2 regions of the Tardiphaga sp. 37S4 genome follow, and region 2 is predicted to be linked to the other one. Evidence: predicted binding sites of a transcription regulator. Region 2 holds the regulator's gene; the other holds the start of a gene.
The links. The regulator LexA, encoded in region 2, represses DNA repair genes until DNA is damaged. The targets are predictions, from matches to a motif close to TGTTCNNNNTGTGTTCNG.
Positions count from the first base shown of each region.

Region 1 (15,546 bases), 1.4 Mb from region 2:
TACTTCGGGCCCCTGCTGGATTCGAAGAACGAGAAGCACGACGCGATCGAGAACAAGTATCTGTTCCAGATCAGCAAGCGCTGGACCGTCGATGGTTCGATCCGCAAGAACATCGCGCGCTATATCAACCACGCCTGCAAGCCGAACGCTGAGTCCGACGTCAATGCGGCGAAGAAGAAGATCATCATCCGCTCGATCAAGAAGATCGAGCCGGGCGAAGAGATCAACTACGATTACGGCACGGAGTATTTCAAGGAATACCTGAAGCCGATCGGCTGCAAGTGCGATTCCTGCGAGAAGAAGCGCAAGAAGAAGCGCGCCGAGGCACGTGCCGAGAAGCTCAAGGCCAAGGAGAAGGCCGAGCGCAAGGCGCTGAAGAAGGAAGAAAAGGCGAAGGCCAAGAGGGCCAAAGATAAGGCCAAGAAGGCCAAGTCTTCGGGCAAAGCGGCTTCGGGCAAAGCCAAAACGACCAAGGCCGCCGCGGAGAAGACCTCCGCAGCGACCAAGGCCAAGTCTGTTAAGGCCAAGTCAACTAACTCCAGGTCGGCCAAGGCTAGCAAGGCAAAGGCCGGCAAGGTCAAGAGCAAGGCGGCTTAAGCCGCCTGTGCCGCTGCGCTTCGGCGCAGCCCGATATATTGCAGCTCCGCGAACACGCCGACTGCGATCGCCTGCGCGGCCACGAAGATCTGGCCGAGCAGGTTCGGCGTCACCGCGCCCGAAAACAGCAGGCCGATGCTGCCCAGCGTCCACAGCGCGTTGCCGACGACGATCACCAGCACCAGCAGCTTCGGCATGGTCGCGCGGGTGCCGAGCCAGCCAACCAGCGCCGCATAGGCGATCAGAAACAGGCCGGATTCCAGCAGCAGCGCTTCAGGCAGATGCAGCAGCGGCGCCAGCATGGCCGCGGCAAAGGTCAGCAGCAGCGCCATGGCGCCGCTGACGACGGCGTCGATCTGGATGGCGCGGCGGAGCAACAGAGAGGGATTGATCATGGTCGTCGTCCTTCGGTTGGTCGTTGTGGATGTCCCGACAATGACGACGCCGCAGAGCCAAATCGATTACCTGTGAGGTCATGGAAGCTGCGAAATTCGCGTGTTAGCTTTTTGCCATGAACACACAGCTTGCAGCGTCCTCCGCAACATCCCGGCCCGCCGGGATCGGCCATCATTTGCGCGAATGGCGGCAGCGCCGCCGCCTGAGCCAGCTCGATCTGGCCGGCGATGCCGAGATTTCCACGCGTCATCTGAGTTTCCTGGAGACCGGCCGCGCCTCGCCGTCGCGCGAGATGGTGTTGCGGCTGGCCGAGCGGCTCGACGTGCCGCTGCGCGAGCGCAACGTCTTGCTGGTGGCCGCAGGCTTCGCGCCGGCCTTTCCGCAGCGTGAACTGGACGATCCCGCGCTGAATTCAGCGCGACAGGCCATCGACCTCGTGCTGAAGGCCCATGAGCCCAATCCGGCGCTGGCGGTCGATCGGCACTGGAATCTGGTCACGGCCAACCGCATGGTGATGCCGCTGCTGGAAGGCATCGCGCCGCGCTTGCTCGGGCAGCCCTTCAACGTGCTGCGGCTGAGCTTTCATCCGGAGGCGTTGGCCTCGCGCACTGTCAATCTCGGCGAATGGTGCGCGCATCTGCTGGAACGTCTGCATCGACAATGCGAGGCGACGGCCGATCCTGAATTGCTCAAACTGTATCAGGAATTGAAGACCTATCCGGTGCCGGCGCGGTCGGCGCCGATCGCGGCTGACAGCGTCGTGGTGCCGTTCCGGATGAGGCTGGGCGACGATGTGCTGAGCTTCATGTCGACGACCATGACTTTCGGTACGCCGCTGGATATCACCCTGTCCGAAATCGCCATCGAGACGTTCTTTCCGGCAGATGAGGTCACGGCGAACAGGCTCCGCGAGATCGCTTCAAACGGGAACTAACGGCCTTGTCCGTGATGTCCATGACGCCTATTTGTGGGCGGAACAAATACAGGGAGCCCGCCCATGAGCACCATCAAGCCGCTTCAGATCGATATCGTCTCCGACGTCGTGTGCCCATGGTGCTATATCGGCAAGCGCCGGATCGAGAATGCGCTGGCGCTGGTCCCCGACGTGCCAGTGCATGTCAATTGGCGGCCGTTCTTCCTCAATCCGTGGATCCCGCGCGAGGGCATCGATCGCTCGACCTATCTGGAGACCAAATTCGGATCGGTGGAAGCCTACAAAGGCATCGCCGGCCGGGTGGTCGATGCGGCAGAGCAGGAAGGCTTGACCTATCGCCCGGACAGCGTGAAGCGCCAGCCGAACACCATCGATTGCCACCGGCTGATCCATTGGGCCGAAGTCTCCGGCAAGTCGGCCGAGGTCAAGCAGCGTCTGATGGAATTGTATTTCCGCGATGGCGGCGATCTCACGCAAAGCGAGACGCTGGTGCAGGCCGCAGCCGATGTCGGGCTCGATGCGGACGATATCCGCAAGCGCCTCGCCACCGACGAGGATGTCGAACTGATTTCCGGCAACGCCAAGGAAGCCGCGGACAAAGGCATCTCCGGCGTGCCGACTTTCGTGTTCGCCGGCAAATATGCCGTCTCTGGCGCGCAGGATGCGGAGAAGCTCGCGCGCGCGATCCGTCAGGTATCGGCGGAAGTGAACGCCGAGGCGGCGGAGTAGGGCGCGCCTTACGCGCCCTTCAAATAATAATTCGCCTTCTTGCCGAGCGCGATGCGGCGCAGCAGTTTGCGCATGGCCAGTGAGCTACGCAGCGGTTTGATCGCCGTGGTCACCGTCCGGTAGAAGGCGAGCTTCAACGTGTCCAGCATCGGCTGCTGTCCCGGCGGCTTCTGCGGGAAGCCAATGCCGCGCAGCATCGAGTTGAAGAAGTGCAGGTCGTTGACGCGGCGCACTTCCTTGGTCTTCCAGGTGATCGCCATCGAGATCGAGAACGAGCCGGCGGTGCGCACCCAGTGTGGCCACTGATAGGGCACGTAGCAGCCATCGCCATCGAACATGTGAAACTCGACGGCGCGCGGTGCGAAACTGTCGTCGAATTTGAGATTGCGATGCTTGGTCATCGAGCGTTCGATCTCGTCGTCGGAAACGATGGCGCGGTCGCTGTTGTCATAGATCGTGAAAAACTTCTCGCCATGGATCTGGACGAAGAAATTATCCTCGCTGTCGAGATGGAACGGCGTGGTCGAATTCGGCGACGACACGAACAGGAAGCCTTCGAGCTGTTCGAAACCGGCATCGAGCAGGCTGTTGAAGCCGCGGGCGCGCGCCACCGACAGCAACGTGTCTTCGAGCAGTTGGCGATACTCCGGCGAGTTCTCGATCCGCTTCAGCACCATCCACGCACCAGCGGTCTCGATGCGCTTGACCACTTCGACCGGGTCGAGATCCACCGACGGGATCGCGTCGGGGTCCTGGCTGATCGCGACCTTGCCCGAATTGTATTCGATGAGATCGCGCGGCAGTTCGGATGCGAGTTGCGCGATACGCTGCAGCGTCAGCAGCGGATGTCCGGCGAGCTTGTGCTTGATGGCGAACGGCTTCAGCGGAAAATCGTTCTTGAGCGATTGATTGGCGGCCGAGATCACCGGCGCGACGTCAGTTGCAGCGTTCATGGTTGAACCCCTGGATATCTATCGGAGGCGGTTGCGGATGGAGCGGGCGACGTGCCGCAGCGGCTCGCGGATCGAGCGACGCAAGGTGAGCGCGCCGTGGATCAGCGATACCAGCGGATCGTGCTTGCGCAGCGGAATCAGCACGTCGCCGATGGCAAGGCGGCCGCGCCAGATCGGGTCGATCATCGGGTGACCGGCATTGGCCGTGGAGTCGGCGCTTGCAATCACGGGATCGGCGCAGAGATGCCGCGTCACGTCGAGCGTGAGTTGCACGCCGGGGGACAGTTTGGCGAAGCGCTCGTCGACGCCGAGCTTGAAGTAGAAGGCACGATCGAGATGCCTGAGCAGCACGCCGGAAGCGACCGGTGTGTCGCCGGCGCGCAGCGTGACGATCTCGCATTGGCCGTGTTCGGCGAGCGCCTTGGTGGCGCTGCGGATGAAGGCATTGTCGCCGGCGTCCTGCATCAGGGCGGTGCCGCGTTTGCCCTTCCATCCGCTTGCTTCCAGCGTCAGGAAGGTGTCGATGGTCGCCGCGATTTCGGCCGGCGTACGCGCGACATGGAAAGTCACGCCGCCATGTTCGGCGAGACGATTGCGCTGGCGGCGCAGTTCTTTCAGCTTCTTCGCGCCGAGCGCATCGCGCAGCAGGTCATCGGCATCGCGCGTGGCATCGAGGCAGGCGCGGGCGTGGGATTGCAGGATGCGCGGCACAAGATCCTGCATGGCGAGCGACTTGCGGATCGTCTGCATTGCGGCGCCGTCGAGCGAGACGTTTTCGAGGATCAGCGCATGAGCGCCGGCCTTGCGGGCCTGTTCCAGCAGGCGCGTGACGGCGTCCGGCGCCATGTCGCGATCGAGCAGCGGCGTGGACAGCGTGCCATAGGGATCGGCGCTGACCAGTACGGGGAGAGGAATGCGATAGGCGCGCCGCGCGGTGATCACCGGCAGCAGCCCGATCAAGCGGGGCGTTCCGGTGTCGCTCGCCCAGGCGCTGAGCGCGGCGACATCGGTGCGGTCGCGCGCTGATGCATTTACGGCCAGTTCCCAGTCGGCGAGGTAATAGCCGTTCGGCTCGACGGCCTGCTGCGCGAGAGCACGCCATAGCTCCGGCGCGATTGCCGAGAGCGGCACAAGCGCATTGGGCGCAGACGCTGGGCGGCTCGCTGCGGTCATCCCGGCGCCCGTTGCTCTGCTGCCATGCATGCCGGCTGAGTTCGCAATGTCGACCACGTCCCCGATCCCCGTCGCAAGGAAGGCGGCGCAGGCCGCTTCTCCATTGCTGTCTGCGGAGACTAGGAGAAACATTCCAAGATCCGGTTTTTCCGGACGCGAAATTTGACGGGAATGTGCAACCGATCGTTCACCAAACGGTCGCTGAAAAGCCTGTGTTTTCAGTGGATATGGGCCGGCCGGGGTGACGGGTGCCGGAGTATTCGCGCGTTTCCGCGGACGGGCGGACCTGCGGTCGATGGTCGCGGCCTCGCCATGTTGGGGCTGGAAAATGGCCTCTACGTCAGGCTATCAAGGCGCCGGAGGGACCCATGATGAGAGCATTGGTATTGGCGATCGCGGCAGTGGCGCTTCTGGCTGCGCCGGCGAACGCACAGGTGGGCGGCGGCAAACGCGGCGGTAGCGATCATGCGCCCGCGCCCGAAAAGCCGAAGATCGACGAGAAGGCCTACAAGGCCGCCTTGGAACGCGTTCCGACTCCCAAGGAAAAATACGATCCGTGGGGCGGCGTCGCGCCTGCACCCGCGCCCACAACGGCGGCGAAGAAAAAGTAATCTTCTACTGTATACGTCGCACGCAGTTCCCGTGAACCGCGCTTGCGTTGACAGCGACCAAATTGGGCAGCGGCAGGCCGTCGCATTGTTGGCGTGCGGCCATCCTGATTTCAGTTGAATCAGGCGGGGAATTATCCGTCGCGCGAGCCGGCCCAGGCCGGGGAGACTGTTCGATGGTTCGTCCTGTCATTCGCAGCGCGATCGTTGCAGCCACGGTAATGCTCGGCTCGCAAGCCGCATGGGCGGAGAGTCGGCTGGCGCTGGTGATCGGGCAATCCTCCTATCGGTCCATCGCGCCGCTGCCCAATCCTGTCAATGACGCCAAGGCCATGGCGCAGATGCTCGGCGATGCCGGCTTCGAGGTGCAGTCGGCGACGGACCTGTCGCAGAACGATCTGCGCGCCAGGATCGCCGGCTTCGCCGCCAATGTGTCCGCCAAGGGGCCCGACACGGTGGCGCTGGTGTTCTATGCCGGCCACGGTCTGCAGATCGACGGCGAGAACTATCTGGTGCCGGTCGATATCGATCCGAAGCGCGAAGCCGATATTCCGCTGCAGGCGGTGCGCCTCAACGACATCCTGAACACGCTGACATCCGTGCCGAGCAAGAGCCGCATCATCCTGCTCGATGCCTGCCGTAACAATCCGTTTCCAGCCATCAGCAAGACCACCGGCCGCGGGCTCGCCCAGGTCGACGTGAAATTCGGTACGCCCGGCACGCTGTTATCATTCTCGACGTCGCCGGGCGCCGAAGCCGAAGACGGCAAAGACGGCAATAGCCCCTATACGACGGCGCTGCTGAAGGCCGGCCGCGAGCCGGGCCTGCCGATCGAGGATGCGTTCAAGCGCGTGCGGCTGTCGGTCAATCAGGCCACCGAAGGGCGGCAAACGCCGTGGGAGAGCTCGTCGCTGGTCAATGATTTTCGCTTCTTTGGCACTGATGCAGGCGCCAAGCCGGCCGTGACGAAGAAGACCGTCGATCAATGGCGCAAGGAGCTGCAGGGCAAGCCGGTGCAGGACGCCAACAATCTGATCGTGTCGGACGGTTCGGTGGAAGCCTATGAGGCCTTTGTCGGCCTCTATGCCGAGCCGCCGCTCGGCCCGCAGGCGAAAGAATGGCTCGACCGTCACTACAAGATGGTGGCGTGGAATAACGCCGTCATCACCAACACCGCGCCGTCCTATCGCGACTTCCTGGCGAAATATCCCGACAGCGATCTGACGTCGACCGCGCAGAAGCTCGAGGAGCGCACGCGCAACAAGCCGGTGCCGGTTGCGGCAGCGAACGCGCCGACCAATGTCGCGTTGGCCGGACCGGGCCCGACATGCCCGTGCGGCACGCCGCCCGCAGCAGCGCCTGCATCGAAGAAAGCGGAGAAAACCACCGAGTCCACGAAGAAGCGCGCCGACAAGCCATCGCCACCACCGCGGCGCGGCCGCGAGATCGTGGAGGAAGAGGTCATCATCCGCCGTGCGCCGCCGGTCTATTACGAGCCGGTACCGCGCGTCTATTACGGCGGTGGAGGCTATGGCGGTTACGGCGGCGGCAACTATGGCGGCCGCGGGCGCTACTGACGGGCGTCTACTCGAACGCCACGCCAAGCTGGCGGTCGTTATTCCAGACCGGACGGCAGCGGCGGATGAAGTGATCCGCCTCGATCACCAGCATGAAATTCGACGGCAAGCCGAGCGGGCTCGCGATATCGACACGCGCGCCAGAGGCCGAGAGGTTGCGGACGGTGCAATCGATACCGCCGCCGCCAAAGGCCAGCGTGCCGCGCTTCAGAACCCGGTGTCGTGGAGCCGTTCGTTTCTCGATCATGGTCGTCGTCCGCATCGTCTGCACGCGCCATGCCTAGCACCGCGATCTTGCCGGCCGATAAAGCCGATCGCAGAAATCCGGACCCGCCTGTTCATCCTTCGTGAAGTTCTGGAGGATCAGAAGATTTCATAAAAATATCAAATCAAGGAAATGGACTCCATGATACCGTCTGGCCGTTGGACGCTCAGCCAGTCATCGGCCGGCGTCATTTTTCGGGGAAGGGGACCATGATGAAATTCGCCTGCGCGTTTCTGACTGCCGCTGCCATGTTCTCTGCCGCGCCGGCCCAGGCCGTCGTGCTCGATCTGTCCACCATGTCCTGCAAGCAATTCGTCGAATCCGGTCCCGACGAGATCAAGATGGTGCTGACCTGGATGGACGGCTGGTACAAGGGCGACTCGGACGATGCGATCATCGACACCGAGGTGTTCGTCGAGAACGCCAAGAAATTCGGTACCTATTGCGCGGCGCACCCGACCATCAGCATCGTGACGGCCGCGGAGAAAGTGCTGGGCGACTAGGCTCCAGTCCGGGCCAGCGCCCGGGTTTCCCGGTTTCCGAAGGTTTCAACCTGCGTGAGGCACGACGGGGTGCCTTGCGTCAGGCGCTTGGCGTGCCCGAATGGCCAGTGGTATAACGCCTCCGAAATTCACGGAGCTTTGGTGCCATGAAACGATCCAGCAAACTATTCAGCGTCGTCGCAGTGCTCGCGCTTTTGACCGGCCCGGCCGCCGCGCAGATGATGAACCTGATGCCGGAGGTGAAGTCCAAGTCGGCGGAGGAGAAGGAGCAGGACGCGATCACCGAGAAGGCGTATCGCGAGTCGCTGCGCAAGATTCCCGACACCAAGGCCGCGGCCGATCCATGGGGCAATGTGCGCAGCGATGCGCCGAAGGCGGCTGCACCCGCGAAACAGCCGCGCACCAAGACCGGCAGCGCTGCGAATTGATCAGGTGATGACCGTGGCATCGGCGGCCCGTGCCGCCGGCGCGCAAATGGACTGAAGCCCGCGCGCGGCCACTGACATATGCGCCTGTGTCAGTTGCTCCAGGACAGCGGCACTTCGAACAATCCGCCGCTGTCTTCGTTCTCGACGACGATCGCGCCCTTCACGACGCCGATACTGCGCACCATCTCCGATGCAAGCTGACGTGCGTGCAGCATCGCTTCCTGATCGTCCTTGAAGCTCGTCCCTTCATCGTCGAGGAACGTGTTTTCGGCGATAATATGAAAGAAAAATCGAGGCACGGGAAACGACCACATCTGGCGCGCGTGTAAATGGCTTGCAGCACCTGAGGTTGCTGTAAGACAATGATACCGCTAAACCAACTTGTTCCGTGCGTCGATAGAAATGTGCAAAATTTGCGGCAAATAAACGGTTTTTTTTGGCAGGCAGTTCTCGTGCAGGGATCCGCTTTCGGAACCGTGATGCATCTCTGGGTCGTCATCGAAGGCGGCCATGGTATCGGGCGCCATAGATCGTTGCGGTATGATTAGGTGAGATGCAGGCGTCATCCGGCCGCAGTTTCACATAGGGGCCATCATGTTGTCGGCCGATATCGTCTTTGCGTGTGCTCTGGTCGTGATGATCGGGTGCAACCTCTATGGCGAGCCGCGGATTGCAGGTGAGCGCGTTGCGATGCAGTGGGGCTTCGACGGCAAGCCGACATGGGATGCGCCGAAGCGGATTGCACTGTGGGGCATGGTCGTTTTTATGCTGACGGTGCGCCTGATCATCTGGACGGCGACGACCTTCGCACCGGAGAAGGTTCACGGCGCCAATCTCGGACTCATGTTGGCGTCGGTGATCATCGCAGCGTCGCACATTTTCATTGTGCTGAAAGCAATCAAGCGGACCTGAGTTGCGGCATGACGTCTCCCTGCGGCGGCTGGCTTCGCCGCGCAAGAGAGGCTAGGGGAGCATCAGGGCGGAGAACGAAGCCGCCGTCATAGGCGAGGGGCATATGTCACGCGACCGGTTCTGGTTCTTCCACCCGTTTCGGGTGCGCTATTCCGAGATCGACGGCCAGGGCGTCGTGTTCAACGCGCACTATCTCACTTACTTCGACACGACCATCACCGAATATTTTCGTGCGCTCGGCTATGACCAGTTTGCCGATGCCAAGGCGAGCGGCGTCGACTTTCACGTCGGCAAATCGGTGATCGAATACAAGGCGCCGATCCTGTTCGATCAGGAGCTGGACGTCGCCGCGCGCGTGGCGCGAATCGGCAATTCCAGTCTGGTGTTCGAACTCGGCATCTTCGCGCGCGCAGCCGACGATCTGTTTGCCACCGGCGAGATCGTCTGGGTCAATACCGATCAGAAGACCCATCGCCCGGTGCCGATCGCGCAACCGATCCGCGACCTGATCGCCACGCGCGAAACGCATCTCGCGGGATAAGGCACAGGTGACATGGGCCGGTGCGCGGCGCCGGGCGCCTCTAGGCTGGCTCGTCCAGATCGTAGAAATGGGCGAGCCCCCGGCAGATCTCCATCAACCGGTCTCGAAAGGGGGTCTGGGCCGGATCCGAGTAGCTGACGATGACGCGCCAGCTGTCATCCAGCGAATAGATGATCACGCTCATGTTCTTGGGCCATGGCCCGGCGATGGCGGCGGCTTCTCGAATGATCTTCTGAAGTTCGGCGGCGGTTTTCTTTGGCTTGGGCATCCACGCTCCCTGGCTAGAAGCGTTCTAAAGTGGTGGCAGGGAACTGTCCAGAGCGTGCCGGGCTCGCAATTTGTGTGACCCGACTTGCCTGTCTTGGGGTGACCCGGGCGTCCGGCCGGTTCAACCGCTGCACTGACCAAAAGAGGCCGCGCCCCGAGGCGGCCTTACCTTGGCAATGTTCCCAGATCGCTCGATGAAGGCCTGCCCAGGGCAACGAATGCTGCGACTGCCAGAAGGCAGATGGGCGCAATCAGACCGAGCAGGTATCCGGCAAGGCCGTGTCGAATGTAGATGCCCCAATAGTTGACGAGGCCGGGGTAACGGGAATCGGTGTTCGTATAGAAGACGACAAATTTTGCGGCGTTGGATATGTGCCCGTGTGACCACACGAGAAATGTAAATGCCAGCACGGTTGCGATCACGCAGAGTGCTGTTGCCACTACCATGCGCTGATTTCTATTCATCGGATTTTACTCGCTGGCTTCACCCCCTGTTGTGCAGGAAAGCTGCAAGAAGGTTCAATGAAGGGTGATCCGCCTCATGCACCGCTATGGGGTGCTTCGCTGCGCGTCAGGAACCAGCCTGGGATCTGCAGCGTGATCCATGATCCGAGCACCGTGAGGATCGCCATGCCCGCGAGCGAGATATAGAGCAGAGGATGTTGCGAGGATACGAGCGACCCGTTGAGGTGCAGGTGCGGGCGGATCATGTCCATGACCATACCGACCAGGCTCGCCGCCACGAAGCCGCCGATGACCGACGCGACAATACTCGCGATCCATCCAAGCGGGCCGCGCTTCTTTGTCCAGGCCTCGTGAATTCCCACCGCCAGCATGGCGATAACCATGATCAGCATGATGGTCAGCGGGCCACCCACGCTCGACCTGGGCATCGCGCCACTGAGTTCGACGAGCAACAGGGCAGCGGCGGAGAGCAGTGCGATCGTCTTCACGGCGTGTGACCTTCCCATGTCGGATTGAACGCATGAGCGATGCGGACATCCTGTTGTGCGGGAAACGTGCAGGAAGGTTCAAAAGTGGCTCGATTAGTCCAAATCGGGTGGCTGTCGTTTTTGAACCAGGCCACTGAGGCTAGCGAAGGAGTTGCATGACCATTTGAGGGGAAGCCGCAGCAAGCGCGCCGAAACAGAATCCAACGAAGCCAAGGGCGATGACACCAATCCACCCATGATGCTCCCACCCGTACAGAGCGCCGATTGTCGTACCCAACGTAACCGCAGAGAATGCCCAGATGAAGTGAATGATGGTCGTGAGTTTCTTCATCAATCCGGCACCCGAAGCAAAAGGGGCAACTTCAGGCGATAATTACCTGACCAGATTCCGGCCGCTAGGAACGCAGCGATAGTCCGGCCCATGCTGTTGCTGGCAAGAGGTGCGCGCATCGACGACGAAAAAGGCTGCCGTCAGGACGACAATAATCAAACAAGCCATGGCTATTCTCGGGTTTGTCATCGCCACTCGCATATTCCAATTAGGCCAGTATCCAAATTCTGGTACTGGCCGAAATTAGCCACTCTGAAAATCAAAATGGGCCACTAAGTCGGATCCCATGTAGCGGCATATGTGACGATCATTTGCCCTCTGCATCCCGCGCAAAGGTAGATGCTATCGCGACCAACTTTTCTTCCGTCCGGCTGGAAAAAAGCCTTTTGACCTTTCGCGAAGCAGTTAGGACAGAGCCAATGCGGTGTTTCGGTGCCCCGTGCATCTGGCTTCAACATGTAAGCCACCGCCCCATGCCCGACAGTCTTAAGTTCATAGCGCTGCTTCTCAGCGTCCCATGTTGCAAGATTCGCCACTTCTGCTTCAAGCGAGCGTATGCGATCAGCCTGCGTGGAATAAGTCTCGCGGGCTTCTATGGCCTTCTCGAAAGCGTCCAAGACAACAGCTTGAAGCTCAATGGACTTGGCGCGAAAAGCCTCAGCGTCGCGCAAACCTACCATTGCCTTAGTGATATCAAGCGCCGCGCGGATGCCAGTAACGGCAGCGGCGATTTCTCCTGCGGCCATGGCAAAGCCTCCCCCTAGTTGCAGGGTGAGGCTACGGCAATTGCATTGGGGACGCTATTGTTTGCCGCCTTGAATTACCAAGAACTCTCGGCGCCGGTCCGGCGGCGTCTCTTTTTGCATCGAGGGCGCTACAGCGAGTGTGATATCCGCTAACTGCGCAATGCTCCAAGCCTGATCTGCGACACTGATGGCCTATGCCGCCGGAAAGCAAAAAATGAAAGAGGCCGCCCACTAAGGCGACCTTACCACCAATAACGAGACGTTGTTTTGCGGGAATAGCCCCGACTCTTAAAGCTCATATAAGCTTGGCTGCGCCACAGAGCATTCAGCGTGACCTCTGCGCTGATACCGTCCAAAATCCAATGCTCTATAAACGGGCCCCAGTCGGGATCGGCTTCGGCTTCCTCGCGCAACTGCCTCGCAGCTTTATTTTCGCGCGTGTCCCGGTTTACTTGGTTGGGAGATCGATCGGCGCGGATGCCGCCTAGGCCGGATTTTCGAGCCTGATGGTAGCCGAACCCCATACGAAGACTTGTCGGGTTGTCGTTGGTCATGATCAATCACCGATCGCGCCAGCCGCCTATCAACAGGTTGTTCGGGCACCAATGAACGATGCCATCGCAATCATAACCTCGCGCAGCAATTGCAGCGCGAGTGCCTATACCCATCCAGATACCGTGTTTGAATGCGTGGAAAACTGGAGTGTCGTTGTTCAATGCAACCTCCTCTGGTTGCGTTAACGGAACTTTATAATTGCGGCGAAATCAAATCAGGCCACTGCTCAAATCAAACCAGGCCACGGCAGCCGAAAAACAGGCCAGTACCCAAATTCTCAAAAGAACATATTGCGAACATAGAACAGATAGGGTACATTGTTTTCAACCCGAACAGCCCGCCATCCTTTGGCGCTTGCCGTTTGTCCTGTCGCGAATCCCTTCATAAGGAGCTAGATCAATGGCTACCACTCCGACTGCCCTGCGTATCGTTGAAGGATCCTCCATGGACAAGACCAAGGCCCTGTCGGCCGCGCTCTCCCAGATCGAGCGCCAGTTCGGCAAGGGCTCGGTGATGAAGCTCGGCAAGAACGACCGGTCGATGGATATCGAGGTGATTTCGTCCGGCTCGCTCGGCCTCGATATCGCGCTCGGCGTCGGTGGCCTGCCAAAGGGCCGGGTGATCGAGATTTACGGACCGGAATCCTCGGGCAAGACGACTTTGGCGCTGCATTGCGCCGCGGAAGCCCAGAAGAAGGGCGGCATCTGCGCCTTCATCGACGCTGAACACGCGCTCGACCCGGTCTATGCCCGCAAGCTGGGGGTCAATGTCGATGAACTCCTGATCTCGCAGCCGGACCACGGCGAACAGGCGCTGGAAATCGCCGACACGCTGGTGCGCTCCGGCGCGGTGGACGTGCTGATCATCGACTCCGTGGCAGCGCTGGTGCCGCGCGCCGAACTCGAAGGCGAAATGGGCGACGCGCTGCCCGGCCTGCAGGCCCGTCTGATGAGCCAGGCGCTGCGCAAGCTGACTGCCTCGATCAACAAATCCAATACGATGGTGATCTTCATCAACCAGATCCGCATGAAGATCGGTGTGATGTATGGCTCGCCGGAAACCACTACCGGCGGTAATGCGTTGAAATTCTACGCCTCGGTCCGTCTCGACATCCGCCGCATCGGCGCGATCAAGGAGCGCGACGAAGTGGTCGGCAATTCGACCCGCGTCAAGGTCGTGAAAAACAAGCTGGCACCGCCCTTCAAGCAGGTCGAATTCGACATCATGTATGGCGAAGGCGTCTCCAAGATGGGCGAGATCCTCGATCTCGGCGTGAAAGCGGGAATCGTCGAGAAGTCCGGCGCCTGGTTCTCCTATGACAGCCAGCGTCTCGGCCAGGGCCGTGAGAATTCCAAGGCCTTCCTGAAGGCCAATCCGGACATGACCGCCAAGATCGAAGCCTCGATCCGGCAGAATTCCGGCCTGATCGCCGAACAGATTCTCGCCGGTCCCATCGAGCGCGACGAAGACGGTGGTGACGGCGAGGAGCCGGCAGAAGATTGATCGGATCGGGTCCGGAGACGCACTGACGTTCATGCGCAGTGATCTTGCCGGGCCGATCTTGCAGCCGAGATTTTCGGCTGAATGATTTCGCGGTGGGTGCTGTGGGGGTCTGTTGCCGATACCCTGCGGTGCCTGCCGCGTTGTCGTTTCAGGGCATGTTGATCTGAGTGCGCGCTGATCGCAACTATCGCCGCGCGGCGGGAACGGCCTCGGCCGGCGGTGCGATCAGTTTGTTGACCGCATGACAGGCGACGCCGTCGACCAGATCCGGCACCACCTTGCGACAGAGATCGAACACTTCCGGGCAGCGCGGATGAAACGTGCAGCCGGAGGGCGGATCGATCGGATTGGGAATCTCGCCGGAGACCGCGATGCGTGCGCGGCCTGACATGGCCAGATCCGGCACAGCGCCCAGCAGCATGCGCGTATAGGGCATGCGCGGCGCGCGGAAGAGTTCGCGCCCTTCCGCAATCTCCACGATGCGGCCGAGATACATCACGCCGATCCGGTCAGCCATGTGCCTGACCACAGCAAGGTTGTGACTGATGAACAGATAGGTCAGGCCGAATTTGTCCTGCAGCTCGCGCATCAGGTTGAGAATCTGTGCCTGCACCGAGACATCCAGCGCCGAGGTCGGCTCGTCGCAGACGATGAACTCCGCCTCCGATGCAAGTGCGCGGGCAATCGCGATACGCTGGCGCTGGCCGCCGGAGAACTGGTGCGGATATTTCTGCCCGTCGTCGGGATGCAGGCCCACCAAAGTCAGCAATTCGCCAATGCGGGCGCGAATGTCGCGCTCGCCCTGAATGAGATCGAAGGCGCGGATCGGCTCGGCGATGATGGCATCGACGCGCAGCCGCGGATTGAGGCTCGCATAGGGATCCTGAAAGATCATCTGGATGCGCTTGCGCAGCAGTCTTCGCGCGGCGGCTTGGCCGGGATGGCTCATCGAGACGCCGTCGATGATGACGTCGCCGGATGTCGGCGGCAGCAGTCCGACCACCATCCGCGCCACCGTGCTCTTGCCCGAGCCGGATTCGCCGACCAGCGCAAAGGTTTCGCCGCGCCTGATCTCGAACGACACGCCGTCGACCGCTTTCAAAAACTCCATCGGGCTGCGCTCGATGACGCGGTTGAGCCAGGGCTTCGAGACGTCGAAGGCCCGTTTGAGATTGCGTGCCTGCACCAGCGCCGTCATGCCGCGCTCTCCGCAGGGGCGTGGTCATGGAGATGGAGGGGGTCATAGAGATGACAGGCGACCTGCTGCGTGCCCACGTTGATCGGCTCCGGCCGCTCCACGCGACAGCGGTCGAACGCGAAACTGCAGCGCGGATTAAACGCACAGCCCTGCGGAATGGCCGACAGCCGTGGCATCGAGCCTGGAATCTGCACCAGCCGCTGCGAGGCATCGCCGGTCAGCGTCGGGATCGCGCCCATCAATCCCTTGGCATAGGGATGCAGCGGGGTCTGCACCACGTCGCGCACTGGGCCGATCTCGGCGATGCGCCCGGAATACATCACGGCGACGCGGTCGGATGTCTCAGCGATGACGCCCATATCGTGGGTGACCAGCAT
Region 1 covers NZ_CP088008.1:1,227,250-1,242,795, forward strand. The annotation lists gene LPB73_RS05825 (SET domain-containing protein) at 1-597, shown strand, start outside; gene LPB73_RS05830 (hypothetical protein) at 594-992, opposite strand; gene LPB73_RS05835 (helix-turn-helix domain-containing protein) at 1,109-1,927, shown strand; gene LPB73_RS05840 (DsbA family oxidoreductase) at 1,991-2,656, shown strand; gene LPB73_RS05845 (JmjC domain-containing protein) at 2,665-3,609, opposite strand; gene LPB73_RS05850 (GNAT family N-acetyltransferase) at 3,628-4,839, opposite strand; gene LPB73_RS05855 (hypothetical protein) at 5,154-5,393, shown strand; gene LPB73_RS05860 (caspase family protein) at 5,567-6,967, shown strand; gene LPB73_RS05865 (PilZ domain-containing protein) at 6,975-7,214, opposite strand; gene LPB73_RS05870 (HdeA/HdeB family chaperone) at 7,442-7,735, shown strand; gene LPB73_RS05875 (hypothetical protein) at 7,882-8,163, shown strand; gene LPB73_RS05880 (DUF6894 family protein) at 8,253-8,462, opposite strand; gene LPB73_RS05885 (hypothetical protein) at 8,758-9,075, shown strand; gene LPB73_RS05890 (acyl-CoA thioesterase) at 9,179-9,616, shown strand; gene LPB73_RS05895 (hypothetical protein) at 9,657-9,884, opposite strand; gene LPB73_RS05900 (hypothetical protein) at 10,049-10,330, opposite strand; gene LPB73_RS05905 (hypothetical protein) at 10,423-10,836, opposite strand; gene LPB73_RS05910 (hypothetical protein) at 11,440-11,913, opposite strand; gene LPB73_RS05915 (hypothetical protein) at 12,156-12,467, opposite strand; gene recA (recombinase RecA) at 12,868-13,971, shown strand; gene LPB73_RS05925 (ABC transporter ATP-binding protein) at 14,156-15,169, opposite strand; gene LPB73_RS05930 (ABC transporter ATP-binding protein) at 15,166-15,546, opposite strand, start outside.
Region 1: recA (recombinase RecA) is a predicted target of LexA. The motif match lies at 12,750-12,767, and genes of this name have one in related genera.

Region 2 (15,546 bases):
CGGTTCGTCGATGGCACGTGAAGGTCTGCAGTCGCTGTTTCCGATCGAAGAGCTTTCCATCATCGGCCTTGCCGCCGTCCTACGGAAGTTGCCGTCGATCCTGAAGCTCATCACGCGCGCGACCGAGGACGTCTTGCGGGCCAGACCCGACGTGCTGGTCATCATCGACAGCCCGGACTTCACCCATCGCGTCGCCAAGCGCGTGCGCCAGCGCGATCCCTCCATTCCCGTCGTCAACTATGTGTCGCCAACGGTGTGGGCGTGGCGGCCGGGGCGCGCGAAGGCGATGCGCGCCTATGTCGATCATGTGCTGGCGCTGCTGCCGTTCGAGCCGGAGGCGCATCGGCGGCTCGGCGGACCGCCATGCACTTATGTCGGTCATCCCCTGATCGAGCAGATCGATGCGCTGCGTCCCAATGCGGGCGAGCAGGCGCGTCGCGAAACGAAGCCACCGGTGCTGCTGGTGCTGCCCGGTAGCCGTCGCAGCGAGATCCGTCATCACATGGCAACGTTCGGCGCGACGCTCGATCTGCTGCAAAAGCAGGGCACGCAATTCGAACTGATCCTGCCAACCATGCCACATCTCGTCGAGGTCATCGCCGAAGCGCTCAAGGCGTGGCCGGTGCAGCCACGGATCGTTGTGGGCGAAACAGAGAAGCGCGCCGCGTTCCGCATTGCGCATGCGGCCTTCGCCAAATCGGGGACGGTGACGCTGGAGCTTGCCTTGTCGGGCGTGCCGATGGTCACAGCCTACAAGGCCGGCAGTGTCGAGGCCTGGATCATCCGCCGCCGCATCACCTCGTCGTCGGTGATCCTCGCCAATCTGGTGATCGGCGAGAACGTCATTCCGGAGTTCATCCAGGAAGACTGCACGCCGGAGAAGCTCGCGGCGTCGTTGCAAGAGGTGATGGCAGACACACCCATGCGGCGCCGTCAGATTGAAGCCCTGGCGCGGCTCGACGGGATCATGGCGACGGGCGAAGCGTCGCCGAGCGTCGGTGCGGCCAATGTCGTGCTGGCTACGATGCGGAAGAGTTGAAGACCTCAATTCAAGAGATTGCAGCGAAATAAACAAAAACGGCGGATCTTGCGATCCGCCGTTTTGATTTTCGCACTCTGCGAAACGAGGTCTTAGGCGCGCTTGGCGATATCTACGTAATCGCGGCGGGCAGCACCCGTGTAGAGCTGGCGCGGACGACCGATCTTCTGCTGCGGATCGCCGATCATCTCGCTCCACTGGCTGATCCAGCCAACGGTGCGGGCAACCGCGAACAGCACGGTGAACATCGAGGTCGGGAAGCCCATCGCCTTCAGCGTGATGCCCGAATAGAAATCGACATTCGGATACAGCTTGCGGTCGATGAAGTACTGGTCCGACAGCGCGATCTTCTCGAGCTCCATCGCAACGGCGAGCATCTCGTCGCCACCGTGACCGGTTTCCTTGAGAACCTCGTGGCAGGCCTGCTGCATCAGCTTGGCGCGCGGATCGTAGTTCTTGTAGACACGGTGACCGAAGCCCATCAGGCGGACGCTGGAATTCTTGTCCTTCACCTTGGCGATGAATTCCGGAATCTTGTCGACGGTGCCGATCTCGGCGAGCATCTGCAATGCGGCTTCGTTGGCGCCGCCATGCGCCGGACCCCACAGGCAGGCGATGCCGGCGGCGATGCAGGCGAACGGATTGGCGCCCGATGAGCCGGCGATGCGGACCGTTGAGGTCGATGCGTTCTGCTCGTGGTCGGCGTGCAGCGTGAAGATCTTGTCCAGCGCCTTGGCGAGCACCGGATTGACCTTGTACTCCTCGCACGGCACGGCGAAGCACATCTTCATGAAGTTCGCTGCGAAATCGAGCGAGTTGGTCGGATACACGAAGGGCTGACCGATCGTGTACTTGTAGGCCATCGCCGCGAGCGTCGGGATCTTGGCGATCATGCGGATCGACGCGATGTCGCGCTGCTTCGGATCGTTGATATCAGTTGAGTCGTGGTAGAAAGCGGCGAGGGCGCCAACCGATGCGACCATCACGGCCATCGGATGCGCGTCGCGGCGGAAGCCCTGAAAGAAGCGGCTCATCTGGTCGTGAACCATGGTGTGGTTCGTGACCAATGCGTCGAACTTTGCCTTCTGCGCCTTGGTCGGGAGTTCCCCGTATAGCAGCAGATAGCAGGTCTCGAGGAAGTCGCCCTTCTCGGCGAGCTGCTCGATGGGGTAGCCGCGGTATTCGAGGATACCGGCATCGCCATCGATATAGGTGATCTTGGACTGGCAGCTGCCCGTCGAGGTGAAGCCGGGATCGTAGGTGAACATCCCGGACTGGGCGTAGAGCTTGCCGATGTCGATGACATCAGGGCCGACGGTCCCGCTGTGGATCGGCAGTTCGAAGCTCTTGCCGTCGACTGTCAGCGTTGCGGATTTGGTATTGGTTTTTGCGTCCATCGCGTGGTCCCCGATGAGATCGTTGAGGGGCCGGCAAGCCACCGACATTTCAGGAGAAATGGGGAGGCTAGCCGGGAATTCCAGAGCATTCGCCAGAATGCGTAGCGTATTGCTGTGTGCGCTGCAAGGCGGGCAAAAGCAGCCTACAGCTATGCTAAATAGATGCCTGATCGGCGAGCCGGTCCAGGCATTCCTGCCGTCCCAATACCGCCAGAACATCGAAAATGCCGGGCGATGTGGTCTTGCCGGTCAGCGCCACGCGAAGCGGTTGCGCAACCCCGCCAAGCTTGATGCCAGCTTCCTCGGCAAAGGCGCGGGTGGCGGCTTCGGCATTTGCTGCGGTCCAGTCGGTGACGGCTTCCAGTGCCGTGCGCAACTTGCCAATCAACACACGGGTTTCCGGCGTCAGCGCGGCCTGCGCCTTCGGCTCCATCGCCAGTGGGCGATCGGCGAAGATGAAATTGGCGCCGTCGATCAGTTCGATCAGCGTCTTGGCACGTTCCTTCAGGCCGGGCATGGCGCGCAACAGCTGGGCGCGCGTGGTGTCGTTGAGCTTCGCCTTCAGTTCGGGGCCGCCGGGCACGTAATTCAGCACGTCCTCGAACATGGTCACGAGGGATTGATCGTCGGTGTGACGGATGTAGTGACCGTTGAGATTTTCGAGCTTGGCGAAATCGAAGCGCGCGGCGGAACGGCCGATCCCCGACAGGTCGAACGCGTCGATCATCTCCTGGGTCGAGAAGATTTCCTGATCGCCATGGCTCCAGCCGAGCCGCACCAGGTAATTCCGCAGGGCGGCGGGCACGTAACCCAGCGCGCGATAGGCTTCTACGCCGAGCGCACCGTGGCGCTTCGACAGTTTCGAACCATCGGGCCCATGGATCAGCGGAATATGCGACATGCTGGGCACGGTCCAGCCGAGCGCGTCGTAGATCTGCTTCTGGCGCGCGGCGTTGATCAGATGGTCGTCACCGCGAATGACATGGGTCACGCCCATGTCATGGTCGTCCACCACCACGGCCAGCATGTAGGTGGGATTGCCGTCGCCACGCAGCAGCACGAGGTCGTCGAGATTCTCGTTCTGCCAGACCACACGGCCCTGCACCTGATCCTCGATCACGGTCTCGCCGGTGAGCGGCGCCTTCAGGCGGATCGTCGGTTTGACGTCGGGGCGCGGATCCGACGGATCGCGGTCGCGCCACAACCCGTTATAGAGCTTGGACTTGCCCTCGGCGCGGGCGGTCTCGCGCATCTGCTGCAGCTCCTCGGCCGAGGCATAGCAGTAATACGCCTTGCCCTCGGCCAGCAGCTGTTCGGCGACTTCGCGGTGCCGGCCGGCACGGGCAAACTGGAAGACGGTGTCGCCATCCCATTCGATGCCCAGCCACTTCAACCCGTCGATAATGGCGTCGATCGCGGCATCCGTTGAACGCTCGCGGTCCGTATCCTCGATCCGCAGCAGCATCTTGCCGCCGGTCTTTTTGGCATAGAGCCAGTTGAACAGCGCGGTGCGTCCACCGCCGATATGGAGGAAGCCGGTCGGCGAGGGGGCGAAACGGGTAACGACGGGAGCGGTCATATCAGCGGGTTCGATCGAGTTCGGTGTGAGTGTTGGCGGGCGTTTATCACAACGACAGGGCGCTGTCTCACGGCGAATAAACGCGGATTTGGGGCCGGAACCGCATCGGAAAAGGCCCTTTCGCGGGACCTGGCCCCTGATCCGGCCTTGGCGCGGCCTTCCGGATTTGGCACATAGGGCGCAGCTTGAAAGGCAGCAAATGACAGACGAATCGGTATCCGACGCAGGCCGTGACTTCATCCGCGACATCGTTGCGGCGGACCTGCAATCCGGCAAACACAAGAGCGTGGTGACGCGCTTTCCGCCGGAGCCCAACGGCTACCTGCATCTCGGCCATGCCAAGTCGATCTGCCTGAATTTCGGCGTCGCCGAGGAATTCGGCGGTCACTGCAACCTGCGTTTCGACGACACCAATCCGACCAAGGAAGAGCAGGAATATATCGACGCCATCCAGCGCGATGTGCGCTGGCTCGGCTTCGAGTGGGGCGAGGGCAACCTGCATTACGCCTCGGACTATTTCGAGCAGCTCTATGACTGGGCGGTACATCTGATCCGCGCGGGCAAGGCCTATGTCGATGACCAGTCGCAGGAAGAAATCCGCTTTAAGCGTGGCACCCTGACGGAGCCCGGCCAGAACAGCCCGTTCCGCGATCGTCCGGTCGACGAGAACCTCGATCTGTTCGCCCGGATGCGTGCCGGCGAATTCCCGAACGGCGCCCGCGTGCTGCGCGCCAAGATCGACATGTCGTCGGGCAACATCAACCTGCGCGATCCCGTGATCTATCGCATCCTGCATGCGCATCATCCGCGTACGGGCACCGCTTGGAGCATCTATCCGAGCTACGACTTCGCGCACGGTCAGTCGGATGCCATCGAACACGTAACGCATTCAATCTGTACGCTCGAATTCGAGGATCACCGGCCGCTTTACGACTGGTGCCTGGAAAACCTGCCGGTGCCGTCGCGGCCGCATCAGTATGAATTCGCGCGCCTCAACATGACCTACACGCTGCTGTCGAAGCGCGTGCTGACCGAACTTGTCCGCGGTGGCCATGTCACGGGCTGGGACGATCCACGGATGCCGACGCTGGCCGGCCTGCAGCGCCGCGGCATTCCTGCCGAAGCACTGCGCGAATTCGTCAAGCGCATCGGCGTCGCCAAGGCCAACTCGACCGTCGATATCTCGATGTTCGATTTCGCCGTGCGCGAGACACTGAATCGCACGGCGCAGCGCCGCATGGCGGTGCTGAAGCCGCTGAAGGTGGTGATCGAGAACTACCCGGAAGGACAGACCGAGCAGCTCGAAGCCATCAACCATCCCGATGATGCGTCGCTCGGCAACCGGCAGATTTCATTCGGCCGCGAGCTTTACATCGAGCATGACGACTTCATGGAAGAGCCGCCGAAGAAGTTCTTCCGCATGGCGCCAGGCCGCGAGGTCCGCTTGCGTTATGGCTACTTCATCACCTGCAAGGACGTCATCAAGAATGCCGCTGGCGAGGTGGTCGAACTGCGCTGCACCTATGATCCGGAAACCCGGGGCGGCAATGCGCCGGACGGCCGCAAGGTCAAGGCGACGATCCATTGGGTGAGTGCCGCAGATGCCGTGCAGGCGGAAGTACGCGTCTACAATCAGCTGTTCGCCGATCCGCAGCCCAATGCGACCGAGTTCGCATCGCAGCTCAATCCGGACTCGCTGGAGACGCTGACCGGCGCCATGCTGGAGCCGGCGCTGGCGAGCGACAACACAAGCGATGTCGTGCAGTTCGAGCGCCAGGGTTATTTCTGTCGCGACAAGGATTCAGCGCCGGGCAAGCTGGTCTTCAACCGTACCGTCGGTCTGCGCGACAGCTACGCCAAGCTCGCTTGAGCAACCCCAGGGATTAGTTTTCGTATTCTGCATCCGTTCCGCTAGCCGCCGCTTGCCCTTCCGATAGCATTCGGAAGGACAAGCTTGGCGTGTGTGCGTTCGATGGCGCGGGGCGGGGATCAGCAACAGCGGCGGGGCCGATCCGGCACGGCGACCACATGGCCGCCGCCGGCCACGGCAGGCGTCGCTGTCCCGTCACCGACGTCATCAACGTCGGGCTTCGAGACGCTCTGGACGTGGGTGCGGGCCGAAGCGGGTCCCGGTCGCTTGCTGCCTTGGGTGCCGATCGCTTTCGGGACCGGCATCGCGCTGTATTTTGCCGCTGAGCATGAGCCGGTAGCCTGGGTTGCCGCCGCGACGGCTGGCCTTCTTTGCGTGGCTGCGTTTTTGCTGCGGCGGCAGCGATGGTTTCCCTTGATCTTGCTCATTGCGGCCATCGCGTCCGGCTTCGCGATGGCGGCCATGAAAACCGCGCGTGTGGCTCATGAGGTTCTGGCGAAGCCGCTCTATTCCGTCGCGCTGACCGGCTTCGTCGAAACCCACGAGGAACGGGAGCGCACGGATCGCTTCGTGCTCCGCGTTGCCACGATGGACAGCCCGCGCGCCGCACCGAAGCTCACCCGTGTGCGGCTGTCGGTGAAGAAGGGCACGGCGCCTGTCGTCGGCAGCTTCGTCGAATTGAAGGCAAGGCTGCAGCCGCCGCTGTCGCCGCTCCGGCCGGGTAGCTACGACTTCGGACGAGATTTGTATTTTCAAGGGATCGGCGCGTCCGGTTTTGTGATGGGCGGCATCAAGGCGGTCGACCCGCCGATACAGCCGAGTGTGGCGTTACGCTATTCGGCGACCATGCAGGGGCTGCGCGACGCCATCGACGCGCGGATCCGCACCGTGCTCTCGGGCGATAGCCGCGCCATTGCCACGGCGCTGCTCACGGGCCGCCGCGATGCGATTTCGGCTGACGTCAATGATGCGATGTTCATCTCCGGCCTCGGTCATGTGTTGTCGATCTCCGGCTATCACATGGCCGTTGTCGCCGGCGTGGTGTTCTTTGCGATACGCGCACTGCTGGCACTGATCCCTGTCCTGACGGTGACATTCCCGATCAAGAAAGTCGCAGCGGCTGCGGCGTTATTCGCAGCACTGTTCTATTTGCTGCTGTCAGGTGCCGAAGTCGCGACACAGAGATCCTTTTTCATGACGGCCGTTGTGTTGATGGCAGTCATGGTCGATCGCCGGGCGGTGACGTTCCGTACGCTGGCGGTGGCAGCAATGGTTGTGCTGATCGTGGCGCCGGAAGCACTGGTGCATCCGAGTTTTCAGATGTCATTCGCGGCGACGCTGGGGCTGGTCGCATTGGTGCAGATCGGCATGCCCGCGCTGTTTGCGTCGCCCGATCATTCCGCGACGGCGCGCGTGGCGCTATGGGGCGGACGCGAGATCGCGATGCTCGTGCTGGCCTCGCTGGTCGCGGGCCTCGCCACCACGCCCTATGCCGCATTTCATTTCCACCGCGTCACGCCTTATGGCGTTGTCGCCAATCTTCTGGCGATGCCGGTGGTCTCGGCGCTGGTGATGCCGGCGGGTATTCTTGGTTTGGCAGCCATGCCGTTCGGCTTTGACGGTGTGTTCTGGCGGCTGATGGATGTCGGCATCCAGTGGATGATCGTGGTCACGCAATGGGTCGCAGCCGTGCCCGGCGCCATCGGCCGGATGCCGGCCTTCGGGACGGGACCGCTGATATCAGCCAGTATCGGCATCATCGTGCTGGGATTGCTGCGCACGCCGTTGCGCTTCGCGGGGGCTGGCGTGCTGATGCTCTCGATTGTCTGGGCATTGCTGGTGAAGCAGCCGGATGTCCTGATCTCGGGTGATGGTCGCAGCGTCGCGGTACGGGGCAGGGACGGACGCCTGCATGTGATGCGCAGCGCCAAGGATACATTTTTGCTGAAAGAGTGGCTCGCCGGCGATGCCGATGCGCGTCTGCCGACCGATGCCTCCGTCAGCCACGGTGTGTCCTGCGACCGCGACGGATGCATCACGCCGCTGGCCGATGGCGCTTTGGTGGCGCTGGTTTTACAGCCGGACGCCTTCACGGATGATTGCGAGAAAGCGGCGCTCATCGTCACGACGAAACAGCCGCCGAGGGATTGCAGGGCGCTGGTGATCGATCAGGATCGCTTGCAACGAAATGGTGCGGTGAGCCTGCAGCGAACCGCAAACGGCTTTACCATCGATGCCGTGCGGCCACGGGGCCTGGACCGTCCGTGGTCGCGCGCAATTCCCGATGAGCCCCAGCAAGATCTGATCCAGAACAGTCGTCCACCGCAAAACCGGCCGGTGGATGCGACGCCGGCGGAAACCGATCTTCAACCCGAAGATCAGTAATCCGCCGAGGCGCAAATCTCAGTAGCGGCGATACAGGCCGATCAGCTTGCCCTGAATGCGCACCCGGTTGGGTGGCAGGATACGGACCTCGTAGGCGTCATTCGCAGGCTCCAGCGCGATCGACGCGCCGCGGCGGCGGAAGCGCTTCAACGTGGCTTCCTCGTCGTCGATCAGGGCCACCACGATGTCGCCGGTGTCGGCGCTCTCGTTGCGCTGGATCAGCACGGTGTCGCCGTCGAGAATGCCGGCGTCCTGCATGGAATCGCCGCGCACTTCGAGCGCGTAATGTTCGCCGGAACCGAGCATGTCGGCGGGCATGCTGATGGTGTGGCTACGGGTCTGCAGCGCCTCGATCGGCGTACCGGCCGCGATCCGGCCCATGACCGGGATAGCAACCGTGCGGCCATTGTCATCATCACCGCTGTTGCTGGCGATGCTGGCGGCCGAACGCACCTTGCCAAGCGTGCCTTCGATGACGCTGGGCGTGAAGCCGCGGCGCCCGGTGCCGCCGGTGACCGGTGCGCCGAGCTCTGGCAGCTTGATGACTTCGATGGCACGGGCGCGGTTGGGCAGACGGCGTATGAAGCCGCGTTCTTCCAGCGCCGTGATCAGACGATGGATGCCGGACTTCGAGCGCAGGTCGAGCGCATCCTTCATCTCGTCGAAGGACGGTGGGACGCCGGCTTCCTTCAGCCGTTGATCGATGAATCGCAGGAGTTCGTATTGTTTGCGCGTGAGCATCTGAAGCCATCCTCAGTTGACGGTGTCGGCCGCCGCGTGCGTTTCAAAGGGCCTTCGAACGGTGAGCCTCAATCCAGAGACGATCGTTCGAAGATCGGTTGCGCGAGTTCGGGCACTCTCAAACTACTCAAAGCCACAGAATCTCGAAACAAATCATGAACGAACACTATATGTTCCATATGTGTTCTGCAATGCTTAATTTGCCGTCAACAGAACGCACGTTGAGTGAGGTTTGAGGAGGCTGTTCCTCACCAGTCGTCGATCCTCGACGGACATGGAAAATGCTTCCGCGGTCGCTTGGGCTACGCGGACGTCACGCGCCCAATGGGCGGCGGCGGAGTCGTGGAGCCGGTCGCCAGCGAGCGCTGAACCATGATCGTGTCGGCCCAGCGGCCGGAGCGATAGGCGACGCCGGGCAGCAAGCCGACGCGGGCAAAGCCGAAGCTCTCATGCAAGCCGAGCGAGGCCGTGTTGTCGGCATCGATATAGCCGATGATCTGCCGGAAGCCGGCCGCCGCGCAGACATCGATCAACTCGCGCATCAACAGCCGGCCGATGCCCCGGCCGACATGTCCGTGGTGGATATAGATCGAATGCTTGACCGTGTAGCGATAGGCCGGTCGCTTCCGAAACAGCACCACATAGGCGTAGCCGACGACCTCGCCGCCTTGCGTGGCGACGAGATGCGGGAACCGTTTGCTGCGCAGGTTCTTGCGCCGGTCTCTGAGATCGTCGGGCTGCGGCGTGTCCGCGTCGCTGACGCCTTCCTCGACGCCTTGCCGGATGTGCCGGCGATAGATCGCCAGCATGGCATCGACGTCGGTGTCGCGTGATGGTCGGATGACGACCGGCTGTTCGAGTTCCGTTGGCAAATCAGGCTCCTTACGTGCTCCCTATTCGGAGACCACGTAAGTGTAAAGTCGGATCCGGCCATTGGCGTCGACCTTGCGGTAGATGCCCTGGATTTCGACGTCGAAGCCCGGGAAGGTGTTGAAGCAGGTCTCGAACATCCTGAGATAATCGATCATCGGCTTTGACCGTTCGGTGAGCCGTTCTCCGGGGACGATCGTGGCGATGCCGGGCGGGTAGACCACGAACGGCGTCGTCGCGACGCGCCCGAAGATCTCATCGATCGGGAGGTAATCGACGTCGTTGCGCACCAGACAGCGCGCGGCATCATGGGGTGACATGGCAATCTCCGGCAGATGGTCAGCGGAGAATTGCCTGGTCTGAAGTTCGCTCACATTGGCCTCGCGGAAGAACCGGTGCATGTCGCCGCATAGATCCCTCAGGCGTATGCCCGCGTAACGCGCGGGCCTGCGCCGTGCGAATTCCGGGATGACGTCTTCGAGCAGGGCGTTGTCGTCATGAAGCTTCTTGAAGGCGACGAGGCCCGATATCAGCGTGCCGGCCTTGCTGGCTTCCACGCCGGGCGTCAGCAGGAAGAGCAGCGAGTTGAGATCGTTCTTCTCCGGCACGATGCGATTTTCGCGCAGGAACTGCGCGACCACGGGCGCGGGGATGCCGTGTTCCGCATAGCCGCCGGTGGTGCGGTCGAAGCCGGGTGTCAGCACCGTCAGCTTGTTGGGATCGGTCATGGTGAAACCGGCTTCCATGCCGGGGAAGCCATGCCAAGCGGCGTCAGGCGCGAGCTGCCAATAAGCCGGATTGGTGGCGAGCTGGTCAGTGCCGATGCTTTCCCACGGCACATTGTGAACAGCACCTTCGCTGGCTGCGTCGGGAATCGCGACGCGCTCGGGCACGAAGGGTTCGAAGAACCAGCGACGCTCGGCGCGGGTTTCCTTCTCCTCGAACTCGCGGCGCACCGCGCGCATCTTCTTGCGCAGTTCGATGCCGAGGCGGATCGTATCGTCCCACAACACTTCGCCCGAGCGGCCCTTCATCATCTGCGCGCCGACATCCAATGATGCGAACAGTGGATAGAATGGCGAGGTCGAGGCGTGCTGCATGAAGCTTTCGTTGAAGCGCCGGTGCTCGACGCGGCGCTTCTGCCCGCGGATGTGGCGATCCTTCATGTGGATCTGCGACGCCTGCGAGAAGCTCGCGAGCTGCTTATGGGTCGACTGCGTCGCGATGATACCCGGGGAATCCGGACCAAGCTCCTTGAGCCCCATGGCGAAGCGACCGGCATAGAGCGGGTGGAATTTCATGAAGCCCGCCCAGGCTTCGTCGAACAGGATGTAATCGCAGAGATGGCCGATGCGCGCGATGATCATCTCGGCGCTGTAGATGGTGCCGTCATAGGTGCACTGTTCGACCACGGCGACGCGGAACGGGCGTGGACGCTTCCAGGCCTCGGGATCCGTGACCAACGGATTGATACGGATGCGCTCGCGCAGCGCGTCCTCGTCGAGCGCGTCCCAGTTCATCGGGCCGATCAGGCCCCAGGGATTGCGCGTCGTTGGCACATAGATCGGCACACCGCCTGAAATCATCAATGCGCCGTGCAAGGCCGCCTTGTGGTTGTTGCGGTCGAACAGCACGAGGTCACCATCGGTGACCAGAGCCGATAGCGCGACCTTGTTGGAGGTCGAGGTGCCGTTGAGCACGAAATAGGTTTTCTCCGCCCCGAAGATCTGCGCGGCTTCCTTCTGCGCCTGCAAAGCAGGGCCCTCATGGGTCAGCAGATCGCCGAGATCGAGCACCGAATTGTCGAGGTCGTCGCGAAACACGGCTTCGCCGAGATGTTCCATGAACACGCGGCCGATCGGGCTGCGGCTGTAGAACACGCCGCCATTGTGGCCCGGGCAGGTCCAGAGCTGGTTGCCTTCCTCGGCGTAGTCGACCAGCGCGCCGAAGAACGGCGTCTTCAGCGTCTCGGCATATTGCTTCAACCGGCTGATCAGATTCTTGGCGATGAACGGCGGCGTTTCTTCGGACAGGAAGACATAGCCGTCGATGAAATCGAGCACCTCGACCGGGACGTCTTCAAACCGCTTGCGACGGATCAGCAGGATGATGGGGAAGTCCAGGCCCCGTTTACGCATCAGGTTGATCAGCGCCGCGGTCTTGCCTTCGAGGCCCTTCTTGCCCCAGTCGACCACCATGCAGCCGATCGCCGCGTCGGTCTGGACCGCGATCGTTGCGTCTTCGAGCTTGCGCGCCTTGACGACCTCGAAGCCGGAACGCTCGATCTCGTCGACGATCTGATTGAGGCGAATGCCCTCGAGATCGTCGGCGTCGAATGTTGGCATCGCAAACAGGAAATTGAAGCGTTTGAAATAGTCCATTTGTGCACCGATCTTGTTTCGCAGCGATGTCTCGCTGCGTTACGTGACAATTCAGTGACTGAAGCCGCGTTAAGGTATCTCAGTCAGAAAAAAGGTTTGGGAGCATGCCGCAAGGTGGGAGTTCCGAACGCGGCGTCGTTCTGTGAGGAGGCGCCGCTAGGTTGGCAGTCGTATGATGGCGCATGAATCCCCGGCCGCCGCGGCCGGCGCGAATGGCTTGCGGATCAGAAGTCCTTCGGCAACAGCCAGATTTCCTAGCAGCGACGAGTCCTGTTTCATCACCGGCGTCGCCACCACGGTGCCGTCGGCGCGGGTTTCCAGACGCGTGCGCAGATAGTCCTCGCGCTGGTCGTTGGCGGCGAGGTCGCGGCCGAGCACCGCGGGTTCGAGCGCGTGAGCGACCTCGTTTCGGCCGGATAGCGCGCGCAGCAGCGGCACCATGAACAGGAAGCCGCAGACATAGGACGAGACGGGATTGCCGGGCAGGCCGATCACGCGCATGCCCTGGCGGCGTCCGTGCATCATCGGCTTGCCGGGCCGCATGGCGATGCGCCAGAACGCCATCTCGACGCCGGCATTGATCAGGGATTGCTGCACGAGGTCGTGGTCGCCGACCGACGCGCCGCCGGTGGTGATCAGCACGTCGGCCTTCAGATCGATCGCGCGCTGAATGGCCGATGTGGTCGCCTCCAACGTGTCGACGGCGATGCCGAGATCGACCACCTCGGCGCCTTCGGCACGGGCCAGTGCACGCAGCGCGAAGCCATTGGAGAGCACGATCTGGCCGGGGCCGGGGACCGCACCGGGCATGACCAGTTCGTCGCCGGTGGCGAGCACCGCAACGACCGGCCGTCGCCGCACGGGCAGTGACGGATGGTTCATCCCGGCAGCAAGCGCCAGGTCGCGATCGGTGAGGCGGGTGCCGGCGCGCAGCAGCACATCGCCTTCGTTGAAATCGACGCCAGCCGGGCGGATATGCTTGCCGGAAATCGCAGCTTCGTTGATCCCGACGACGTCACCTTCGCGCGTTGTGTCTTCCTGGATCACCACGGCGTCGGCGCCAGCGGGCAGCACGCCGCCGGTGAAGATTCGCAGGGCTTCGCCGGTCTGCAGCGGGCGGTCGAACGGCTTGCCTGCGGCGATCTCGCCGATGACGCGGAGCTTGGCGCCCAGTGTCGCATCGGCGGCGCGCACGGCATAGCCGTCCATCGCTGACATGGGCTCCGGTGGTTGCGTTCGCCGCGAAGCGATGTCGCGGGCGAGCACGCGGTGGAACGCGTCTTCCAGCGGCACCATCTCCTCAGGCAGCGCATCGGCGCCCGCGAGAATCGCGGCCATGGCATCGGTAACCGGCATCAGGGCCATCGCGGGGATCTCCGGCAGTGTGGGCGCCCGTCATAGCGGAGAGCGGGAGCGGACGCAAAACCACAGCCGCTTTGGCGGGGCAGGGAAACACGATAGACATCGGCGATCATGACCGACAACCACGCCGCAACCGACGATGAAGCGCCTGTCTGGCGGGCGGATGTCGATGCGCTGGCATTCCGGCCGTCCGGCCATTGCGGGCTGTGCATGGTGCACCGTCATGCGTTCCGGACGCTGCTCCGGCGTTACCCGTCGCCGGAGGAATGCGCGGCCTATTTCCGCGACCACAGAGAAGTGTTCCAGGCGGCGGCCGGCGCCAAGCTGGTGCGTGCGCCGGTGGCGGCAGATGCGAATTTTCATCTGACCAGCCGCGATCTCGCCCGCGCGATGTAAAATTAACGGTCGCGCCGCCGGTGCAACTCGGCTAAATTGGCGGTCTATTTCGCGAGGATTCCGATGCAACAGACCCAGACCGCCCAGATCTCCGCCGTCACCACTGACGTCAATGTCGTCGTGCAGGCCGTTCTGGCCATGGCGCTCGGTCTGTTCATCGTCGGCGTGGTCGGCTTCTCGCATATCAGCGCCGTCCACAATGCGGCCCATGACACGCGCCACGCCAACGCATTCCCCTGCCACTGAGACATGTCCGTCTTCAGGTCGATCGTTTTCTCGGCAGCGCTGGCTGGCGTGATCACTGGTGCTGCCATCACCGGCGCCCAGATGGTCGGGACCATTCCCCTGATCCAGAAAAGCGAAGTTTATGAGCGCAAGGCGGAAGCGCCGGCTGCTGTTGCGCCGACGGCTGCCGCGCAGCCCGCCCATACGCACGACCATGGCGCCGCCGCCCATAGTCATGAGGCCGAATGGGAGCCCGCCGAGGGCTTGCAGCGCAATGCCTTCACCACCGGCGCTAATATCCTGACGGCCATCGGCTTCGCGTTGCTGCTGGCCGGCATCTTCGCGCTGCGCGGCCGGGCCGTGGGTTGGCGGGAAGGGCTGTTCTGGGGCCTCGGCGGTTTCGTCGTCTTCACGGCGGCGCCCGGCCTCGGCCTGCCGCCGGAATTACCGGGAATGCCTGTCGCCGACCTCACACTGCGCCAGACCTGGTGGATCGGCACTGCCTGCGCCACCGCGGCGGGGCTCGGCCTGCTGGTCTTCCGCAAGGCGTCATGGGCCGCCATTCTCGGCCTTGGCCTGATCGTCCTGCCGCACCTGATCGGCGCACCGCTGGCGCCGGCTGGCCATACGGATGTCCCCGAGGCACTGTCGCACAGTTTCGTCGTTGCGGCGGTCCTGACCAGCCTGCTGTTCTGGGCACTGCTCGGCGTCCTCACCAGCATCGCCTTCCAGCGCATCTCGCGGATCTAAAGCCCGAGTGCCTTGAGCGCCTCGGCGACCGATGTCGGCGAGGTGACGTGGACGGCCTGCAATCCGCAGGCGCGAGCGGCCTCGATATTGTCGGCAAGATCGTCGAAGAACACGATGCGGTCGGCGGGGATGCCGATTTCCGCGATGACGTGCTCATAGGATTTTGCATCGGGCTTGCGAAGCCCGATCGAGGACGACAGAAACACCGTGCGGAAGTGACTGAGCAGATCGGCATGGTGTTCCGAGAAATGCGTGACATGCGCGACATTGGTGTTTGAGAATGCGTAAAGCGGCCAGCGCTTCGCGGCATGCGCGAGGAGTTCGGCGATGCCCGGCATCTCCCCGACGAAGATCGCATTCCAGCCTTCGAGAAATTGTGCCGGCGTCAGATCGATACCGAGCGTGTCGTGCAGATGCGCAAAGAATGCGTCGTCGGAAATCTCGCCGCGCTCGTGTCGCATATAGACGTCGCCGCGCGCAAACCGGCTCACGATGTCGTCCGGTGTACACTGCGCGTAGTCCGACCAGACCTTCAGCACGCGCGTGAAATC
Region 2 covers NZ_CP088008.1:2,644,676-2,660,221, reverse strand. The annotation lists gene lpxB (lipid-A-disaccharide synthase) at 1-1,039, shown strand, start outside; gene gltA (citrate synthase) at 1,132-2,436, opposite strand; gene gltX (glutamate--tRNA ligase) at 2,591-4,015, opposite strand; gene LPB73_RS12960 (glutamine--tRNA ligase/YqeY domain fusion protein) at 4,215-5,885, shown strand; gene LPB73_RS12955 (ComEC/Rec2 family competence protein) at 5,988-8,270, shown strand; gene lexA (transcriptional repressor LexA) at 8,289-9,011, opposite strand; gene LPB73_RS12945 (GNAT family N-acetyltransferase) at 9,314-9,883, opposite strand; gene LPB73_RS12940 (Orn/Lys/Arg decarboxylase N-terminal domain-containing protein) at 9,905-12,262, opposite strand; gene glp (gephyrin-like molybdotransferase Glp) at 12,419-13,627, opposite strand; gene LPB73_RS12930 (hypothetical protein) at 13,736-14,020, shown strand; gene LPB73_RS12925 (CbtB domain-containing protein) at 14,084-14,266, shown strand; gene LPB73_RS12920 (CbtA family protein) at 14,270-14,995, shown strand; gene LPB73_RS12915 (HAD-IA family hydrolase) at 14,992-15,546, opposite strand, start outside.